Regions from separate parts of the Kribbella sp. NPDC056861 genome, predicted to be linked through region 1. Evidence: riboswitches for the same ligand, from Rfam matches in the RefSeq annotation. Region 1 holds a riboswitch; each other region holds the start of a gene.

Evidence for each region. A riboswitch is a leader RNA that binds a small molecule or an ion and turns the genes downstream of it on or off. The one in region 1 is predicted to bind ZMP and ZTP.
Region 2: another riboswitch for ZMP and ZTP. It lies ahead of AB0P21_RS01100 (glycine hydroxymethyltransferase); the one in region 1 lies ahead of AB0P21_RS35675 (phosphoribosylaminoimidazolecarboxamide formyltransferase).
Region 3: another riboswitch for ZMP and ZTP. It lies ahead of AB0P21_RS00510 (bifunctional 5,10-methylenetetrahydrofolate dehydrogenase/5,10-methenyltetrahydrofolate cyclohydrolase); the one in region 1 lies ahead of AB0P21_RS35675 (phosphoribosylaminoimidazolecarboxamide formyltransferase).

The regions. Positions count from the first base shown of each region.
Region 1 covers NZ_JBFBNQ010000008.1:296,368-299,631, reverse strand. Annotated here, with positions in the region: gene ilvD (dihydroxy-acid dehydratase) at 1-612, opposite strand, end outside; gene AB0P21_RS35680 (hypothetical protein) at 797-1,795, opposite strand; ZMP/ZTP riboswitch at 1,885-1,970, shown strand; gene AB0P21_RS35675 (phosphoribosylaminoimidazolecarboxamide formyltransferase) at 1,992-3,188, shown strand; gene AB0P21_RS35670 (cupin domain-containing protein) at 3,217-3,264, opposite strand, start outside.
Region 2 covers NZ_JBFBNQ010000001.1:259,246-262,509, forward strand. Annotated here, with positions in the region: gene AB0P21_RS01095 (MBL fold metallo-hydrolase) at 1-171, shown strand, start outside; gene AB0P21_RS01100 (glycine hydroxymethyltransferase) at 212-1,660, opposite strand; ZMP/ZTP riboswitch at 1,706-1,789, opposite strand; gene AB0P21_RS01105 (acyl-CoA dehydrogenase family protein) at 1,812-3,264, opposite strand, start outside.
Region 3 covers NZ_JBFBNQ010000001.1:100,004-103,267, reverse strand. Annotated here, with positions in the region: gene AB0P21_RS00520 (prephenate dehydrogenase) at 1-220, opposite strand, end outside; gene aroH (chorismate mutase) at 217-585, opposite strand; gene AB0P21_RS00510 (bifunctional 5,10-methylenetetrahydrofolate dehydrogenase/5,10-methenyltetrahydrofolate cyclohydrolase) at 626-1,492, opposite strand; ZMP/ZTP riboswitch at 1,514-1,604, opposite strand; gene AB0P21_RS00505 (GNAT family protein) at 1,610-2,245, opposite strand; gene AB0P21_RS00500 (NUDIX hydrolase) at 2,289-2,897, opposite strand; gene prcA (proteasome subunit alpha) at 2,894-3,264, opposite strand, start outside.

The DNA of each region.
Region 1 (3,264 bases):
GGTGTACATGCCACCGCAGGCGCCCTCACCCGGGCAGATCGCCCGCTCGACGGCGTCGACCTCCTCACGGGTGATCAGCCCCCGCGCGCAGGCGCCGACAGCCTCGAAGGCGTCGATGATCGTGACGTCCTTGTCGCCCAGCTTGCCGGGCATGATCGAACCGGCGTACAGGAAGACGCTGGCCAGATCGAGGCGCGCGGCGGCCATCAACATGCCGGGCAGCGACTTGTCGCAGCCGGCCAGCAGCACCGAACCGTCGAGCCGCTCCGCCTCCATCACCGTCTCGACGGAGTCAGCGATGATCTCGCGGCTCACCAGCGAGTAGTGCATCCCGACATGGCCCATCGAGATGCCGTCGGAGACGCTGATCGTGCCGAACTCCAGCGGATATCCCTTGGCCGCGTGAACGCCGTCCTTGACCGCCTTCGCGAGCCGGTCGAGCGAGAGGTTGCAGGGGGTGATCTCGTTCCAGCTGGAGGCGACGCCGATCTGCGGCTTGACCCAGTCGTCGTCCCCCATCCCGACGGCGCGCAACATGCCCCGCGAGGCAGTCGCCTCCAGCCCATCGGTGACCGTGCGGCTCCGCGGCTTGATATCAGGCGTGTTCGACATACCGCTCACTGTAAGAGCGTCGGGCGAATGAGACTGGTGACCCCCTGTCCAGTACTGCGCTGAATCGCCGCTCACGCGCGCCGCGGGTGCTGCTGCGGGGTGCCGCTGCGGCGTGTTGCCATGGGGTGCTGCTGCGGCGTGCTGCTGCGGCGTGCTGCCGCGGGGTGCTGGCTGCGGCGTGCGGTCAGCTCATGTTGTTGGCGACGGCGGTCGCGAAGCCGACCAGCGGGTCACCGGTCGAGGTGGTCTGGGTATAGGCCCACGGCAGGGTTTCGATCCTGCCCCCGGTCAGCGCAGCATGCTCCATCGCGGCGCCACTGGCGCCGGTGACCTTGAGCGCGAACGCCATGGCTCCATGCGCCGCAACATCCGGAGCCTCAGCAACCCGATCGACGACCCACCACCTGTCCCGAGCGGCAAGGACGGCCTCCCGCTGGTTGCCGACCTCGCGAGTGAGACGCCGCACCTTGGCCGCGGAGCCGTCCGCCATCACGTCGAGATAGACCTCAGCAATCACATAAGCAAGAACAGCACCCAAAACCGAACCAGGCTTGGCCTTTCCAGCAACCAATTCACCAAACCCCACCAACTCACCCAGCTCAAGAACGGACCACTTCGGCGCCAGCACCTGCACCCGACCCACATGTGCCGCGAACGAATCCGGATTCCGCTCAACCGCACTGTCGAAGATGAACTCCTTCTCCAGCGACTCCTTCTGCATCCCCAACGCAGCCCACTGCAGAACCTCCCACGGCACCGCATCATCCGGCGCCGCGTCGATCGCCGCCCTCAAAGCGACGGACGCACGCTTGAGGATCTGCTGGAAAGTCGCCGCCCGCTGCCCAGACACATGTTCAGCCGCCGCACTCCTCCGCACCTCCCAAGCCTCAGCAACCAACGTCTGCCCGAGCCACAGCAACAGATCAGGATCACGCGGCCGCGCCGTAAGCCGCATCTCCAGCAACTCACTACGCCCGATCGCCGCCTGCCCCAGCCCGAACACCCGAATCGACCGAACGTCGAGACTCGCCGGCGTCTTCTTCAGCAGCACCATCCCACCGGCCAGATCCCCACGCCGAACCGCAGCGCAAGCAGCATCGAGATCCAGATCGCTCCACGCCTGATCAAGCCGCAGCTCATCGGTACTGATCACCGCTGCCGGCTTCCGTGGAGAGTGGTCCATCCCTGGATGCTAGGCGCGCTCCGTGCTCCTAAAGGCTTACGTCGACGGTCGTTGCACGTTGTTGCAGAACGCGCAGCAGCTAGGCTCGGATCAGCGTTCGCGACTGGCGAGGTGGAGCACCACCGGGGAGCGAACGTTCCGGCAAGTGAAGGCGTCGTCCGCCTGGGCGCCTCCGACTCACCCTCGGAGGCTCGCGATGCACCTGCGCTACGGAATGAACCCACATCAGCCCGCCCACGTCTCGGTGATCGGATCGCCACCCCGGTCCGGGCGACAGGCAAGCGCGTCAGAGGCAGGCCCTTTCACCGTCCGGCACGGATCGCCGTCGTACATCAACATCCTCGACGCCTTGAACGCGTGGCAACTCGTGCGAGAGGCGAGCCACGCTTTCGGCGTACCGGCTGCGGCTTCCTTCAAACACGTCTCCCCCGCAGGCGCCGCGCTGGCCGGCCCACTCGACGAGACCATCCGTACGACGTACGCGGTCGACACCGTCTCGCCGGTCACCAGCGCGTACCTCCGAGCCCGCGACGCCGACCCCAAATCGTCGTACGGAGACTTCGTCGCCGTCTCCCACCCAGTCGATCGCGACCTGGCGAATCTGCTGAAACGACTGACCTGCGACGGCATCATCGCGCCCGGCTACGACGACGGCGTGCTCGACATCCTGGCCGCGAAGAAGCGCGGCACCTTCCTGGTCCTCGAGGCCGACCCCGACTTCGAGCCTCCCGCCGAGGAGGTCCGCGAACTCTTCGGCCTCAAGCTCACCCAACACCGCGACACCGAACCCCTGACCCGCTCCCTACTCCTCCCCGACCTACCCGACTCAGCCGCGCGGGACCTCCTGCTGGGCTTGATCGTGCTCCGCTACACCCAGTCCAACTCGATCGCCTTCCTGAAAGACGGGATGACGATCGGCATCGGCGCAGGCCAGCAATCCCGCATCGACTGCACCCGCCTAGCCGGCCAGAAGGCGGATACCTGGTGGCTCCGCCGCGCAGTCACCGCAGCCGCCGCGCCCCCTGCAACCACCGCAGCCGCCGACTCCACCGAGCCCGCGTCGCCCGACTCGCACAAATCCGACCCACAGCACAACGCGGCCCCACAACTGACGACGAGCCTCCCGCTATCCGCTCGCATCAACCACCAACTGGCCGCGGTCGACCACCTCTCCGCCGACGACCGCACAACCTGGCTCGCTCAACTGACGAACGTCGCGATGGTCTCGGACGGCGCAATCCCATTCGCCGACAACGTCGAGGAAGCCCACCGCCACGGAGTACGCCACCTGGCCGAGCCCGGTGGCTCCATCCGCGCCCCCGAGGTCACCGCAGCCTGCGCAGCCCTCGGCATCACCCTCTCCCAAACCGGCATTCGCCTCTTCCACCACTAACGGACCAACACCGATTGGCAGCGAGAGCTCAAGGAAACACGATCATGAGCGCTTCGAAGCCGGTGCTTGTCCTACT
Region 2 (3,264 bases), on a different contig from region 1:
GACCTGGGCGAGTACGCCGGCTGGAGCGAACCGGAGCGAATCGTCGGCAATCTCCACCGCGCCTATGCGGAGGTGCGAGGCGCTGCGCCGGGAGCGCCCATCGACGTGCCGGGCGCCTTCCGGGACATGGTCACCTACAACAACGGCAAACCGTTGACCTGCCGGGCATGAGAACAGCACCCGCCCAAGGGACGGGTGCTGTCTTGATACCTCAGTTCAGGTCGAGGCCTGGGTACAGCGGGTGCTTGTCGAGCAGTTCTGCGGAAGCAGCGCGGACCTTGTCGGCCACGCCGTCAGCAAGCACGTACTTCGCCTTGGATGCGGCGCCGGTCGAGGTCGACGTCGGGGTGACGCTGGACAGCACGTCCACCATCAGCTCAGCGACCTTGTCGAACTCGTCGCCGCCGAAGCCGCGGGTGGTCAGCGCTGGCGTACCGATCCGGACGCCGGAGGTGTACCAGGCGCCGTTCGGGTCGCGCGGGACCGCGTTGCGGTTGGTGACGATACCGGCGTCGAGCAGTGCCGACTCGGCCTGGCGGCCGGTGATGCCGTAGGACGAGACGTCGAGCAGGACCAGGTGGTTCTCGGTGCCGTCCGTGACCAGCTTGACGCCACGCTTCATCAGGCCCTCGGCCAGCGTGACGGCGTTGTCGGCGACGTTCTGCGCGTAGGTCTGGAAGGACGGCTGACGTGCCTCGGCCAGGGCGACGGCCTTGGCCGCCATCACCTGGCTGAGCGGGCCGCCGAGGACCATCGGGCAGCCGCGGTCGACGGCGTCGGCGTACTCCGGCTGGCACAGCACCATGCCGCCGCGCGGGCCGCGGAGCGACTTGTGGGTGGTGGTGGTGGTGACGTGCGCGTGCGGGACCGGGTCGAAGTCGCCGGTGAACACCTTGCCGGCCACGAGTCCGGCGAAGTGCGCCATGTCGACCATCAAGGTGGCGCCGACCTCGTCGGCGATCTCGCGCATCTTGGCGAAGTCGACCTTGCGCGGGTACGCCGAGTAGCCGGCGATCAGGATCAGCGGCTTGAACTCACGGGCCGTCGCGGCGACCTTGTCGTAGTCCAGCAGGCCCGTCTCCGGGTCGGTACCGTACGAGCTCTGGTGGAACATCTTGCCGGAGATGTTCGGCCGGAAACCGTGCGTCAGGTGACCGCCGGCGTCCAGCGACATGCCGAGCATCTTCTGGTCGCCGAGCGCCTTGCGCAGCTTGCCCCAGTCCTCGTCGGACAGGTCGTTGACGTGCTTGGCGCCGACCTCGGCCAGCGCGGGCGACTCGATCCGGTGCGCCAGGATCGCCCAGAAGGCGACCAGGTTGGCGTCGATGCCGGAGTGCGGCTGGACGTAGGCGTGCGGCGCGCCGAAGAGCGCTTTCGCGTGCTCGGCCGCGGTCTGCTCGACGGTGTCGACGTTCTGGCAGCCGGCGTAGAACCGGTGCCCGACGGTGCCCTCGGCGTACTTGTCCGAGAGCCAGTTGCCCATCGTCAGCAAGGTCGCGGGGGAGGCGTAGTTCTCACTCGCGATCAGCTTCAGCGAGGAGCGCTGGTCGGCCAGCTCGGCCTTGATCGCGCCGGCGATGGTGGGTTCGACCGCACCGATCACCTCGAGCGCGTTGCGGTACGCGGCCGACGCGGCGGCGGCGTCGAAGGGTTGAGTCATCTTCGTCTCTCTCCTGAGGTCGCACAGGGTTCACCTGTGACAAGGTCGCGGCACCCAGGCGCACGGTGCCAACGGTCTTTTCGCTCCCCGGTGGTCGATCCCACCTCAGCGCCAGTCGCGACCCGGTAACCCTAGCGTGTGGAGCGCCGCGCTAGAGGACACGGTCGATGATCGGACCGTACGGCGTGGTGCGCGGCAGCGTGCCGAACACGCCACCCCAGTCGCCGGCCAGCCGGGACGCGACGAACGCGTCGGCCACCTCGGGCGTCGAGTGCCGCACCAGCAGCGATGCCTGCAGACACGCGGCCATCCGGGCAGCGAGTCGGCGAGCACCTGCTTCGGCGCCTGCGAGGTCAGAGAGCGCTTCCAGTACGTCGGTGACTGCAGCGTCCAGCCGATGGTCGGCACCTCGCGCCGCGCCGACCTCGAGCAGCCAGGCTTCGAGCGACTCGGGGCGCCGGAGCGCACGCAGTACGTCGAGGGCATTGACCGTGCCGGAGCCTTCCCAGATCGAGTTCAGCGGCGACTCGCGGAACAGCAATGGGAGACCGCTCTCTTCGACGTACCCGTTGCCGCCAAGGCACTCCAGCGCCTCGGCGACCAGGAACGACGTGCGCTTGCAGACCCAGAACTTGGCCAGCGGCAACGCGATCCGGCGGAATGCGGCGGCCTGCTCGTCGCCTGCCAGCGAGGCGTCGACGGCCGCGGCGAGCCGCATCGAGAGAGCGGTTGCTGCCTCGCTCTCGATGGCGAGATCCGCGAGCACGTTCTGCATCGCGGGCTTGTCCTTCAGCAGGCTGCCGAACGCGCTGCGGTGCGCCGTGTGCCAGGTCGCCTCGACCAGCGCCCGGCGCATCAACGCTGCCGAGCCGAGCACGCAGTCGAGCCGGGTGGCGGCGACCATCTCGATGATCGTCCGGACGCCGGCACCCTCGTCACCGAGCCGAAAGCCGACCGTGTCGGTGAACTCGACCTCGCTGGACGCGTTGGACCGGTTGCCGAGCTTGTCCTTCAGCCGCTGCAGGGCGAACACGTTCCGCTTGCCGTCGGCAAGGACCCGCGGGACGACGAAGCAGGTCAGGCCGTCCGCTGCTTGGGCCAGGACGAGAAACACATCGACCTGCGGCGCGGAGCAGAACCACTTGTGCCCGGTGAGCCTGTACTCGCCGTCGCTGCCGGTCGGCGTGGCGGTGGTCAGGTTGGCCCGTACGTCGGAGCCGCCCTGCTTCTCCGTCATCCCCATCCCGGCCAGCGCGCCGGCCTTCTCGGCGGCGGGCAGCCGGCGCGGGTCGTACTGCGAAGCGGCGAGGCGCGGGATCCACTCGTCGGCGAGCTTCTTGTCCGCGCGGAGAGCCGGCACGGCGGCGTACGTCATGGAGATCGGGCAGCCGTGGCCCGGCTCGACCTGGGACCAGACGTAGAAGCCGGCCGCGCGGGTCAGGTGCGGTGACTGTTGGTCACTGGTCCACGGTGCTGCTTGGAGGCCGAAACCGACGGCCTTCTCCATCAGCCAGTGCCAGGACGGATGGAACTCGACCTCGTCGACGCGATTGCCGTAGCGGTCGTGCGTACGCAGTACGGGGGAGTTCTGGTTGGCCGGGAGG
Region 3 (3,264 bases), on a different contig from region 1:
TCACCGCCCCGACGTGGTCCGGCGGGACGGCGACGACGACCAGTTGCGGCTCGATCTGGACCAGCCGCGAACCGGCCCCGATCCGCTCGGCCATCAGGGCGTTGTCGGGGCTGGCGTCCACCAGCTCGACCACGACCCCGAGCCGGCTCAGCGCGAGACCGATCGACGTACCGATCAGGCCGGTGCCGACGATCCGCACCGGGCCGCGCAGCTCGGTCACTGGGCGCCGGTCAGGTCGGGGCGCAGGCTGACGGCGCCGTGCAGGTAGACGTGCTGGATCTTCTCCCGCGACCGCGGCGAGTCCGCGTGCACCATCATCCGGACCACTCGCGGCAACGCGTGCGGGACGTTGATCTCCTGCATGCACATCAGCGGTACGTCGGTCAGGCCGACCTGCCGCCCGGCCACCGCCGGAAACTCCGACCGCAGATCGGGCGTGACGGTGAACAGGATGCTGATCAGGTCCTCCGACTCCAGCTCGTTGGCCTCCAGCACGGCCCTGACCAGCTCGGCGGACCGCTCGAGCAGATGCTCGCGCTCGTCCACCTCGAGCTGGGTGGCACCCCGGATCGCCCGTACCGCCACAGCTACTGCCTCCTCGATCGATGGTGTTGCTGTCTCAACACTAGGACAGAACGTCCACCGGATGCGCGACCGTCTCGGATTCCGCGGCCTCGACGGTCTGCTCCAGCAGCAGCGCGATGGTCATCGGCCCGACCCCGCCAGGAACCGGCGTGATCAGGCTCGCCACCTGTGAGGCCTCCTCGAAGTGCACGTCGCCGACGTTGCCTTCGTTGTATCCGGCATCGATCACGACGACGCCCGGCTTCAGCCAGTCGCCGCGGACGAAGTTCGCCCGGCCGACCGCGGCGACGACGATGTCCGCCGTCCTGACGATCGAGGCCAGGTCGCGGGTCTTGGAGTGGGTGTAGGTGACGGTCGCGTTCGATGCCAGCAGCAACATCCCGGCTGGCTTGCCGAGGATCGGGCTGCGGCCGATCACGACCGCGTGCGCGCCTTCCAGCGGTACGTCGTACGCCTGCAGCAACCGGAGGATGCCACCCGGCGTACAGGAGACGAAGCCGGGCTCACCGAACGCCATCGCGGCGAAGCCGTGCATCGTCACGCCGTCGACGTCCTTGGCCGGAGCGATCGCCTCGAACGCGGCCCGCTCGTCGATCTGCGCCGGGACCGGGTGCTGCAGCAGGATGCCGTGCACCTCAGGATCGTTGGAAAGTTTGTGTAGTTCGGCAACCAGTTCTTCGGTGGTCGTCTCGGCGGGCAGCACGACACTGCGCGAGCCGATGCCGGCCTTCTTGCTCCGGTTCTGCTTCATCCGGACGTAGGTGGCCGAGGCCGGGTCGTCCCCGACCAGCACCGTCGCGAGACAGGGCTGGACGCCGGTCTCGTCGTACAGCTTCTTGGCCCGCTCCCCCGCCTTGGTCACCATCTCGGCGGCCAGGTCGGTCCCGATCATCAGTTTGGCACTCACGCGTACTCCTCTGGACAGAAGTCTGAATGCCCAGGCGCGCGGCTCGGCCGACTCGATGCGGCAGACCGTTCCCCGGTGGTCATCCACCTCAACGCCAGTCGCGGTCCGTCGAGCAGTTTACTGCCCGCCGAAAGACTCCCTGCACTGCTCCAGCCCCTCGACCCGTACTGCGCGCGGCCGCCAGTCGGCGAGGGTGAGTCGCAGACGGTCCGAGATCACCACTTCTCCGTGCAACACGTCGCGGGAGATGCCGTCGGGCTGATAACCGAGCTTGCGAGAGACCGCCTGCGAACCGTGGTTGTCCTGGAACACCTCCGACAGCGCCGCCTCGGCTCCGAGCTGCGCGAAGGCGAGGTGCAGCAGCGCAGTACGGGCTTCGGTGCCGTAGCCCTTGCCGTGATGAGCCAGACCCAGCCAGGACTCGGTGCGCACTTCCCGCAGTACTGCGAATTCGCGGGCCTTCAGCGTGACCAACCCGATCGGCAGGTCGTCGCGGAACACGGCCAGCTCCAGCGCCCAGTTGTCCGGCGACCACGCGCCGAGGCGGTTCCAGTGTTGCTGCAGCACGTACTGCGCCCGCTCGGCCGGCTCGAGATCCGTCCAGGGAGTGAGGAACGGGCGCTCGCCAGGCTTGTGCACGCCAGCCGCGGCGAGGTCGGCCAGCTCCGCCAGTTCGTCCTCGGCCGGTTGGCGCAGGACGAGTCGCTCGGTGGTGAGGCGAAGGTTGCGCAACGGCCAGCGGTCAGTCAGCACGCGGACATCCTCGGACCTCGCCTGGTGCTGAGCAACTGGTTTGCTAGAGCAGACCGGCGTGATCCAGGGCGAAGTACGCCGCGTCGGTGCCGGTCATCGTCCCCGGGGTGCGGAGATCGGCCAGGAACTCGGCGATGGTCAGCTCGGCCGGCACACAGTCCTCGAACTCGTCGAGCGACTGCTTGCCGTCCGGCCGGCAGCCGCGGGCGACCGCGACGTGCTTGCGGTAGACGGAGGACGCGCCGGACCACATCCATCCCACGATCTCGATCGACTCGCAGGTGTAGCCGGTCTCCTCTTCCAACTCCCGGCGACCCGCGTCGGCCGGTTCCTCGCCCGGGTCGATCAGCCCGCCGGGGAGGTTGGTCACCACCTGGTCGGGGCCGGCCCGGAACATCCGCACGACCACGATCTTGCCGTCAGGCGTCAGCGGGAGCACGGCAACACCGCCGCTGACCCCTGCGTTGAGTGCTGGGCCGAAGACATCCCAGTCGGCTTCCTGCCCGTTCGGCATCCGGTAGCGCCGCTTCCGCACGGTGAGAAACCCGTCGTACCCCGGCTCCTCGTCGAGCAGGACCCACGGCTCAGGGTCACCTGGACGAACGCCGTCCGCCCCAGAAGTATCTGGGGCGGACGGCGAAGAACTCGTCACAGCGGGCGGTCGGTGTCCGGGTTTTCCGGCGGGGCGATCGGAGTGTCGTCCTCAGCCGGCGGCGCCACCGGGGCGTCGTCGGCGGAGTCGCTCTCGTAGCTGCCACCGTTGACCGGCTGGGCCGACTCGGCGTGCGTCGCCGGCTCGGCATTACCGGCCGGAGAGGTGTCCGGGCGCGACTCGGCCAGGATCCGGGCCAGCGTCTCATCCGAGATCCGCTTGAACTTGCGCACCTGGGTGCGGGTCCGGTCGAGGATGGCGACCTCGATCTGATCCGGCTCCAACTGGCGTACCTCGGTGCCCTCGTGCCCGAGCGCGTCCACCGCCAGGCGCAGCGCGCCCGCCAGCGAGATGCCCTCGGAGTAGT